Regions from separate parts of the Lactiplantibacillus brownii genome, predicted to be linked through region 1. Evidence: predicted binding sites of a transcription regulator. Region 1 holds the regulator's gene; the other holds the start of a gene.
The links. The regulator Rex, encoded in region 1, represses fermentation and respiration genes when NADH is low (regulators of the CRP and FNR family bind a similar motif). The targets are predictions, from matches to a motif close to TTGTGAANTANTTCACAA.
Positions count from the first base shown of each region.

Region 2: the regulator Rex is predicted to act here: its motif matches at 3,048-3,065, upstream of pplA (extracellular electron transfer flavoprotein PplA).

Region 1 covers NZ_JAVCWF010000001.1:655,082-660,552, forward strand. The annotation lists gene tsaD (tRNA (adenosine(37)-N6)-threonylcarbamoyltransferase complex transferase subunit TsaD) at 1-741, shown strand, start outside; gene RA086_RS02715 (ABC-F family ATP-binding cassette domain-containing protein) at 790-2,766, opposite strand; gene RA086_RS02720 (redox-sensing transcriptional repressor Rex) at 2,931-3,593, shown strand; gene RA086_RS02725 (CPBP family intramembrane glutamic endopeptidase) at 3,655-4,290, opposite strand; gene groES (co-chaperone GroES) at 4,481-4,765, shown strand; gene groL (chaperonin GroEL) at 4,815-5,471, shown strand, end outside.
Region 2 covers NZ_JAVCWF010000001.1:988,841-994,311, reverse strand. The annotation lists gene RA086_RS04365 (energy-coupling factor ABC transporter ATP-binding protein) at 1-774, opposite strand, end outside; gene RA086_RS04360 (FAD:protein FMN transferase) at 844-1,953, opposite strand; gene pplA (extracellular electron transfer flavoprotein PplA) at 2,100-3,026, opposite strand; gene RA086_RS04350 (NAD(P)/FAD-dependent oxidoreductase) at 3,312-5,180, shown strand; gene RA086_RS04345 (NusG domain II-containing protein) at 5,273-5,471, shown strand, end outside.

The sequences.
Region 1 (5,471 bases):
AAGACCGTTGCGTATGCCCATCATTTGCCATTGATCCCGGTGGACCATATGGCGGGACATATCTATGCGGCCCGTTTTGTGAAGCCGTTTGAATTTCCATTGATGGCATTGCTCGTTTCAGGTGGTCATACGGAGTTAGTTTACATGCAAGCCGATGGTCAATTCGAAATTATCGGTGAAACGCGTGATGACGCAGCTGGTGAAGCTTATGATAAGATTGGCCGTGTGCTAGGGGTACCTTATCCAGCCGGCAAAGTAATCGATGAAATGGCGCACCAAGGTCAGGATACCTTTAACTTTCCACGTGCCATGATTGATGAAGATAATTATGATTTTAGCTTTAGCGGGTTGAAAAGTGCCTTCATTAACACAGTGCATCATGCCGATCAGATTGGTGAAACCTTAGATAAAAATGACTTAGCAGCGAGTTTTCAGGCCAGTGTGGTTGACGTGTTAACCGCTAAAACGATGCGGGTCTTGGCACAGTATCCGGTTAAACAACTGGTACTCGCTGGGGGTGTCGCTGCTAATCATGGTTTACGCGAGCGTCTACAAACCGAATTGCCGACGAAGTTTCCGGCAACGGAGCTCTTATTAGCACCGTTGAAGTTATGTGGTGATAACGGTGCCATGATTGGTGCTGCGGGTTATGTTCAGTATCAGCATCATCAATTTGGGGATGCTACTTTGAACGCTGACCCTAGCTTGGAATTCGATTGGATGCCTAACATGGTTCATTAAAACTAATAAAAAACGTCGGCCCTGATTATGATCAGGCCGGCGTTTTTGTTAACCGAGATTTTCTAATTGTTCTGCTTGTTCGGTCCAGTCGTTTTCTGCTTGTTCATGTTCAGCATTGACGGCCTCTAATTGCTTTTGAAGATCCTGCAATTTACCGGCATCTGCGAAAACTTCTGGTTGTGACATCTGTTCTTGAATGGTTGTTGCTTGCGTTTCCAGCGTACTCATTTTTTCTTCTAGTGCGGCCACTGAACGTTCAAGTTTGCGTTTGTCACGTTGCTGTTGCTTGCTAGCTTGATAGTTCTGCTGTCCCTTTGAACGTGGGTCGGGTGCGGCAGTGGCTTGTTCAGTTGTGGCAGCACTTTCACTAGCGGCGGCCGCGCTTGCCGCTGCCTCGGCTAATTCGGCTTGTTCTTGTTTCTTGTCGATGTAGTAATCATAATCGCCTAAGAACAATTCAGTCCCAGTTGGTGAGACTTCTACGACGCTGGTGGCGACTTGATTAATGAAATAACGGTCATGAGAAACAAACAATAAGGTCCCATCAAAGTCATTTAAAGCAACTTCCAAAACTTCGCGGCTATCGATGTCCAAATGGTTCGTCGGTTCATCTAAAATTAGAAAATTGTCATTTTGCATGGCTAACTTAGTTAAAAGTAAGCGGGCACGTTCACCACCAGAAAGGGCGTTAATTGGTTTATCGACATCTTCACCCGTAAAGAGAAAACTCCCTAAGATCGTGCGAATGTCTTTTTCAGGTGTCGTGGGATGTTCGTCCCAGAGTTCACTCAAGACAGTTTTACGATCATGTAAGTTCTTCTGTTCCTGATCGTAGTAACCAGTGACCACATTTGTCCCGAATACGGCTGCGCCTTTAATAAATGGAATCTGCCCCAGGATACTTTTTAACAGGGTAGATTTACCGATGCCGTTTGGGCCAACAATCGCGATAGCTTCATGTTTCTTGATGTTTAAATTATCCGGTTCAGACAGAATCTGACCTTGATAACCAACGGCAGCATCTTTGACGGTTAACACAATGTTGCCACTTTGTTTAGCCGCGTGAAAGCCAAAGTGGGCAGTCTTTTCGTCACTATCTGGTCGTTCCAACCGATCCATTTTAGCGAGCTGTTTTCGTCGTGACTGCGCTCGTTTGGTGGTCGAAGCCCGGACAATATTGCGATTGACAAAATCTTCTAATTTACTGATTTCGGCCTGTTGTTTTTCGTAGTGTTTCCATTCAGCTTGAATCCGAGCGGCTTTCGTTTGGATATATTGATCGTAATTACCGGTGTAATGCACCATTTCATGATGCGACAAATCGTACACTTCATTAACGACGCGATCTAAAAAGTAACGGTCATGACTCACGATTAGTAGCGCACCGGTATAGGATTGCAAATAGCTTTCCAACCAGGTTAACGTCTCAACATCCAAGTGATTGGTTGGTTCATCTAAGATCAACAAATCTCGTTTTTCGAGCAACAGCTTCGCCAAGGCTAGCTGGGTCTTTTGACCACCTGATAATTCGGTCACTGATTTATCATAAACATCGGCATCAAATTGGAAGCCATGTAGCACGCCTCGGATTTCTGCCTGATAACCATAACCATTTTGTTGCTGAAAATCTGTTTGAACTTGATCATAAGTTTTCAAAGTTTGCTCATAGGTCGGTTGATCGGCAATCACTGCGGGGTCACTGAGTTGATCTTCCAGTTGGTGCATCTGTGCTTCTAATTTATGTAAGCCAGCAAAGACACTGCTCATTTCTTCCCAAATCGTATGCGCGCTATCTAAGCCTTGATCTTGGGCTAAATACCCAATTGTTAACCCCTTGCGCATTGAAATTTGGCCTTCATCTGGGACGGTTTCACCAGCAATCATTTTTAAAAGGGTGGACTTGCCAGCCCCGTTGCGACCAACTAATGCCACGCGGGCGTGGTCTTGAATGTCCATTTGTACGTTATCGAACAAGACATCAGCGCCAAAACGCCGCATGACTTGTTGCACTTGTAGTAAAATCACGTTTTTAAGCTCCTTTCAGGGTTGATTCGTCAAATAATTGTAGCATATTGCCACGATTAGCCCTAATGAAACGGAATAATAAGTAAATATTATTTCACAAAGTGTCGGGGTATGCTAGAATAGTGTCAGCAAATTCACAAACTTTTAATAAGGAGGGTCGTCCAATGGCAGAAACAAAAATTCCCCGGGCAACGGCGAAACGGTTACCGATTTACTACCGGTATTTAAATATTTTATTAGACGCAGATAAAAAGCGCGTCTCATCAACAGAACTGTCTGAGGCGGTTAAAGTTGATTCAGCCACGATTCGACGGGATTTTTCCTATTTTGGCGCACTTGGCAAACGTGGTTATGGTTATGATGTTGAAAAGTTGCTAACCTTTTTCAAGAAGATCTTGAATCAAGATACGTTAACGAATGTGGCTTTGATTGGGGTCGGTAATTTAGGACATGCTTTGCTCAATTTTAATTTTCACAAGAACAGTAATGTCCGGATTTCGGCTGCTTTCGATGTTAATGAGTCGATTGCGAACACCGTACAAAGCGGCGTGCCAGTTTATCCAATGTCTGAACTTAAGAAACAATTAATCGAACAACAGATTGAGATTGCCATCTTAACGGTGCCAACCTCGGTTGTCCAAGCGGTGACGGATGAATTAGTTTCAGCAAATGTGAAGGGAATCATGAACTTTACGCCTTTGCGCATTTCAGTGCCAGAAACGGTCCGGGTTCAAAATGTTGATTTAACCAATGAGTTACAAACTTTAATTTACTTTATTGAACATTATGGTGAACAACTTGGCGATAAATCTAAAGCTGAAAAGTAACGAATGAAGTTTAAAAAGACGCAACTAGCAAAAGCTGGCTGCGTCTTTATTTTAAGCTGATTTAATTGAAAAGTATCGGTATGACAACCGCGCCGTTCATCAAAACATGTGCAATCATTGAAGTCTGAATGCGACCGGTGTGGCGGTAGAGCCAACAGAAGAACAGGCCAACAAAGGCGTAGAGGATGAGATGACCGTCCGCGTGGGCGAAACTGAACAGTAGACTGGAAATAACCGCGGCACCAATGCTTCCAGTGACCGGCGTGAAAAAGCCAAAAATAACTTTCCGAAAAACGATTTCTTCCATAATTGGGGCCCCAACAAGCACAGCCAAGAAAAAGAAGGGGTACTTTTGCCCAACTGCGAGTAAAGTACTGGTGTTTTCAGATGCAGTTGATTGACCTAACAAACGAGTCAAGTTTAAGATGGCATTTTGGCCGACAATCACGATAAAGGTACCAGCTAAGCCCCAGAGAATGGTCGATAACCAAGTGCTAGGCTGTTGCTCAATGGTGTTGGGCTGGGCATGGTGCCAAGCCAACCAACCGATGATTATGGCACCGATTAAGTAATCTAAAGTTTGGATAAGGTAAACTTCTGAACCCAAGTGTGGGAAGCCCGTGACTAATAAAGTGGGCAACGCATAAACGATAAAATAACAAACTAAAATACTGAGAGATTGGCGGCGATTGGCCATTTCTTTCACGTCCTTACGGTGTAGATTTCGAGTCAAACTTGACTTAAGTAGTCCCATTATAGTCGATTTGACATTCTTTGACTAATTATTGACGAATAACTTGCATTCTCAAATGAAAATGTTATAGTTGATTTTGTGATTAGCACTTGAACTTTAGGAGTGCTAAAAAAGAACAAATGGAGGGATTCACGTGTTAAAACCATTAGGTGATCGTGTCATTTTGCAACAACAAGCAGAAGAAGAACAAACAGTTGGCGGAATCGTTATTGCCAATAACGCTAAGGAAAAGCCACAAAGCGGTAAAGTTGTTGCCGTTTCCGATGGCCGTGTTTTAGATAACGGGTCTAAAGTAGCCCCAAGTGTCAAAGTCGGCGAACAAGTTTTGTTTGACAAATACGCTGGTACTGAAGTTAAGTATGAAGGCGCTACGTATCTTGTTTTGCACGAAAAAGATATTGTCGCAGTCGAAGACTAATCCATTTAAATGATTTAATTAAAAACTATTTATGAGGTGAATACAGATAATGGCTAAAGAATTAAAGTTTTCTGAAGACGCACGTTCAGCAATGCTCAAAGGTGTCGATCAATTAGCTGACACTGTAAAATCAACGCTTGGTCCTAAGGGTCGTAACGTTGTTTTGGAACAATCATATGGCTCACCAACTATTACTAATGATGGGGTCACAATTGCTAAGGCCATCGAATTAGACGACCATTTTGAAAACATGGGTGCTAAATTAGTTTCGGAAGTTGCTTCTAAAACTAATGATATCGCCGGTGATGGGACGACTACTGCGACGGTCTTAACACAATCGATCGTTAATGAAGGTATGAAGAACGTAACTGCCGGTGCTAACCCAGTTGGCATTCGTCGTGGGATCGAAGAAGCGACTAAGACGGCGGTTGATTCATTGCATGCAATGGCTCACGAAGTTAAGACACAAGAAGATATCGCTCAAATCGCGGCGGTTTCATCTTCAAGTCAAGAAACTGGTAAGTTAATTGCTGAAGCAATGGAAAAAGTTGGTCATGATGGCGTCATCACGATTGAAGAATCACGTGGCGTTGACACAAGCTTGGATGTTGTTGAAGGTATGCAATTTGATCGTGGTTACTTATCACAATATATGGTTACCGATAACGATAAGATGGAAGCAGACCTCGATAGCCCTTACATTTTA
Region 2 (5,471 bases), 330 kb from region 1:
CTGGACCCCTTGACGCTTCAAGGCGGCTTTTAGCCGTTCGGCATAGGGCATGTCCAGCCCCATTTTAATGAGCGCGGCACCGTGTTGAAAAATCTCTGCCGGCGTGCCTTCTTCGACCAAACGACCATCGTTGACCACCAAGACACGATTGGCGTTGGCTGCTTCATCAATATCATGGGTAATTGATAAAACCGTTAAATCTGAATTAGCTTTCATTTGTTGAATCGTTTGTAACACTTCGTAGCGGCCACGCGGATCAAGCATTGAAGTCGCTTCATCTAAGATCAAGATGCGCGGTTGCGCCGCAATCATCCCCGCCAAAGCCACACGTTGCTTCTGACCACCGGATAACCGGGCGGGTTCACGAGTCGCAAAATCAGCCATGTCGACCTGTTTAAGTGCGGCATGAACCCGTTCAAGCATTTCATCGCGCGGAATGCCTTGGTTTTCTAAGCTGAACGCCACGTCATCTTCGACCGTTGCGCCCACAAATTGGTTGTCAGGATTTTGAAAGACCATCCCAATTTTCTTCCGAATGTCCCAAACGGTCGTTTCTGATAGGACTTGGCCATCGACCGTCACGGTACCGGAAACGGGGGCAAGTAACCCATTTAAGTTTTTAGCTAATGTCGATTTACCGGAACCGTTATGGCCGACAATAGCGACCCATTCGCCATCCGCGACTGAAAACGATATATCTTTTAACGTTAAGTCATCCGCCGACTGTTGCGGGTAACGATAATTTAAATGTGCAACGTCAATAATCTGACTCACCGTCGTCCCTCATTTCCATCATTTTATGGTTCTAATCATATCACATTCACCGACAGGATTGGTTTTTGACTATTTCAAATCACTGGCGGGACCATACTTGTAGCCAGTATCACTAAAGAGTGAGAACTTCTTTTTTAAATTATTGGAAACATAAACTTTTTTATCTTTGGTAATAAAGATCGCCCCGACACCTTGGTCAGCCTTACCGTTGATATATTTCATGCCGCCCTTTAACCCTTTGTCAAAGGTCGCCGTGGATAAGCCATCACCATCGGTTGATTTCTTCGAGATGATCGACACACCCATCAGATTATTCTGGAAAGGTGCCCCGGTCTTCGGGTCCATTAAATGACTATAAACTTTACCATTCTTTCTGAGAAAACGTTCATAGATCCCAGAAGTCACGATCGACATATTCTTAGCCGGCAGTGAGCCAATCGAGGTCCCACGTGACTGTTTTGGATCTTGAATCCCAACCGTCCAATTACCAGATTTGGTTCCTTTAGGGCTATCACCCATAACAAAGATGTTCCCACCCAAGTCAATAATGGCCGTTGAAACCCCATGATCCAAAAAGTAATTGCGAACTTGATCTGTCATGTAACCTTTAGCAATCCCACCAAGATCTAGTTTCATGCCTTTTTGGGCTAAATAAACCGAGTGCTTTTTATCATTTAATTTGACTTTTGTATAGTCAACTAACTTAACGTTCGACGCAATCTCAGCTTGGCTTGGCACCCGCGCATCCGAGAAACCGATCCGCCAGAGTTGCGTGATCGACCCAATCGCCATATCAAACGATTCATCCGAATTCTTACTATAGTAATAAGCTTTCTTCAAAATCGGATAAACGTCCTTGCTAACAACGACCGGATGTTTGCCAGCCGCATCGTTGACCTTGTCGATTTCCGACTCTTTGGCATTAGTCGTGACTTCCTTGGCTTCTTTTTTCAGAAGCTTGAAAGCCCCATCGACCACTTTATCCTTACCTTTATTGTAGACCCGTAACGTCACCACGGTCCCCATCATAAATTGGGTGTCCTCAATCGGCGTTTGAATCACTTTGGTCGGTTTGGGCCGGTTGCTCGCTTGCTTCTTTGCCTTATTTTGACTGCAGGCTGCTAGTGGCACAATTAATGACAGCACTAATCCTAACTGAATCCATTTTCTCAGTTTCATAACGTGACTTCCCCTTAAATATTTTCAATCGTAATTATAACAAAGTTTCTCAACCATGACTGCCACTTTTATCGGTCAGAACCGAAAATAAAAGACCCGAGACAGATACGCCTCAGGCCTCAAAAAATAATTAAATGTAATAAGTGCTAGTCAGAGAAGACCATGTTGTCAACCGTGATTGTCTTTGTGTCGCCATTTTGAGCAGCATTTTGTAGTTGTTCAGCATACAATACGAAGGTATTGGATGATTCAGTGGCACCCGTAACAACGTCAACTTTAGTTGGGTCACTATTCTTAACCAATGACTTGTTCAAAGCTGGGGTATAAGTCTTTGGATCAGTCTTAGCAATCTTCTTCATTTGCTTGTTGTATGAAGCATCGTTAGTCTTGGACTTACCATCTTTGTTCACTTGGTCATACTTAGATTCAGTGATCTTGTTGTCCTTAACTGTCATAGCAAACGTTACCTTGTAACCATGTGAATAGTTCTTTTCGTTCAAGGTGTAGGTGCCGTCTTTCATCTTAGCGCCATTGTTAATCTTGATAGTGCTAGTGTTGCCGGCTTGGGCAGCTTGAATCAATTGTTGTGCATAGTTTTGGAAGCTCTTTGATGATTCAGTAGCACCGGAAACAACGTCGATCTTGCCAACGTTACCAGTAGCAGCCGCACCTTCTAAGGCTTTGTTCAACTTAGGTTCGTAAGTCTTAGGGTTAGTCTTTGAGATCTTCTTCATTTGCTTGTTATATGAAGCATCATCGACCTTGGACTTGCCCTTCTTGTTGATTTGGTCATAATTTGACTTCGTAATCTTACCTTTATTGTTAACGGTAATACTAAACGTTGTCTTATAACCATGTGAATAATTTTGTTCAGCGAGTTTATAAGTTCCCGCCTTCATTTTACTCCCAGCGGTCATTTTAGCGACCTTGGTCGTTTTTGCTGAAGAAGATGATGATGAACTCTTCTTTGATGATGACGAACTAGAACTTGATGAGCTGCTCCCACAACCTGCCAAAGCTAATGCTGAAATGGCAACAACTGACGCACCTGTAATAACTGACTTAAACTTCATAATTTCCCACTCCTAACCTTTTTGTATGAAAATTCACATTAATCTTAACGTTAATTCTCAAGTTAGTCAATCGTAATTATAAAAATATTAGTAATAAATGCTATGGTACTAACGTTGGTTACGCTTAACTATTCATTTATTATAACGCAAAAATTCCAGTTTGGTATAATGTGATTTATTATGCATTCTAATCAATAATTCATAGACAAACGTTTACATTACTTATATAATTGTAAGTGGAATTATTATTTTTTTACATTATTTATTCAAGGGAGTTGTTACGCAATGGCAAAGAAAAATATTGTCGTTGTCGGCGCGGGTTTTGCCGGAGTTTATGCGACGAAGAAATTGGCTAAGCATTTCAAAAAGAATGCTGACGTCGAAATCACGCTGATTGACCGGCATTCATACTTCACGTATATGACCGAATTACATGAAGTTGCGACTGAACGAGTTGAACCAGAGCATATTCAATATGATTTGCAACGGTTATTCTCTCGTCGCAAAAACGTCCGCCTCGTTACCGACACGGTTACGGGAATCGACAAGGATCAACAAACCGTCACGACTGAACACGGCAGTTATCAATATGATCAACTGTTAATTAGTTTAGGTGGCGAATCTAACGACTTCGGGACACCGGGCGTTAAAGAACATGGCTACGAATTGTGGTCATTTGAACAAGCAATGAGTTTACGGGCTCATTTGGCAGACATCATCCGTCGCGGGGCGGCTGAACTTGATCCAGCTAAACGTAAAGCAATGCTGACTTTCACCGTCTGTGGTTCTGGCTTTACGGGTTCCGAATTAGTTGGTGAATTAATTGAATATCGTGACATTTTAGCTAAGGACAACAAGCTTGATCCTAGCGAAATCACCATTCAATTGGTTGAAGCAGCGCCAACGATTATCAACATGTTAAATCGGACGCAAGCCGGTAAAGCGGCTAAATATATGACCAAACATGGGGTAGATATTTTAACCAACTCCATGATCACTGAAGTCTTTGAAGATCATGTCACCTTGAAAGACAAGGAACCAATTCCAACCTATACCTTAATCTGGACGGCTGGGGTTCGTGCCAACAGTGTCGTTAAGAACTTTGGTATCGAAACTGCGCCTCGTGGTGGCCGTTTGGTCGCTAACGAATTTATGCAAGCTAAAGATGCCAAAAACATCTTCTTAGCTGGGGATTCCACTAGCTATCAAGAACCTGGTCAACCACGGCCAGTACCACAAATCGTTCAAGGTGCTGAAGAAACAGCTGCCACAGCGGTTCAAGGTATTATCAAAAACGTGGACCATACGGATACGAAAGTTAAGCCATTCCATGGTGCCTATCAAGCCTCAGTTGACTCGATTGGTTCTAAGTATGCCGTTGCACAAGTGCTTGATAACTGGAACGTTTCCGGTTTCATCGCGGTCTTATTAAAACATGCGATCAACTGGCTCTATTATGTTCAGATTTTCTCTGGCTATTATTTATTCCAGTACTTCATGCATGAATTCTTCCGGACACGTAATCGTCGGAATGTCTTCCGCGGTTGGACGTCACGGATGGGTAACGTCTTGTGGAGTGTGCCGTTACGCTTCTTCTATGGTGCCATGTGGCTTTGGGATTGCTGGACCAAGGTACAAGGGAAAGAATCATGGTTTGTTGACAAACTTCGATTGACTTCCTTCTCTTGGTTACAAGTTTCCGCAACCAGTGGTGCCAGTGAATCAACCACTAAGGCTGCTAAAGGGATTTTCAGTTTGTCATACATGTATGGTAAAGATCCATTGCTTGTCTTTGACAAGATGCCTGCTTGGTTCGAATCCGTAACCAAGGTCTTCATTCCAAACATGCAAATGGCCTTCTTCTTCCAGAAGTTGATGACTTGTGTGGAAATCGCCGTGGCATTATGTATCTTCTTTGGCCTCTTCACTTGGTTAGCAAACGCCATCACCATTGGTTTGGTTGTGGTCTTCTGCCTATCAGGGATGTTCTACTGGGTCAACCTCTGGATGGTCTTTGCGGCCCTCGCCTTGATGAACGGTTCCGGCCGGACATTTGGTTTGGACTTCTGGGTTGTTCCGTGGATGCAAAAACACCTCGGTCATTGGTGGTATGGCAACGTCAGCTCACATTACGATGCTGTCAAAACCCGCTAGATGCGTTATAATTAATTAAATAGTTTCCCGATGGTTCAAGGGTAGCTTTTACCTTGAACCATTTTTTATTCAATCTAAAAGGAGGCCCGGCAATGCAACGATTACGTTCAACATGGCACGTGCTCAAGCGCTACGGCGATATGATCCGGCCATTCGACATTGTCCTCATTGTCGGCTTACTGATCTTATCCTTTGCACCGCTGGCCGTGTTCTCATATCAACAGCGGCAACAGGCAATTCGTGAAGCTCAAGTGGCTAAGAAAACAGCGCAGAAGAAACGTCACAGCTTGA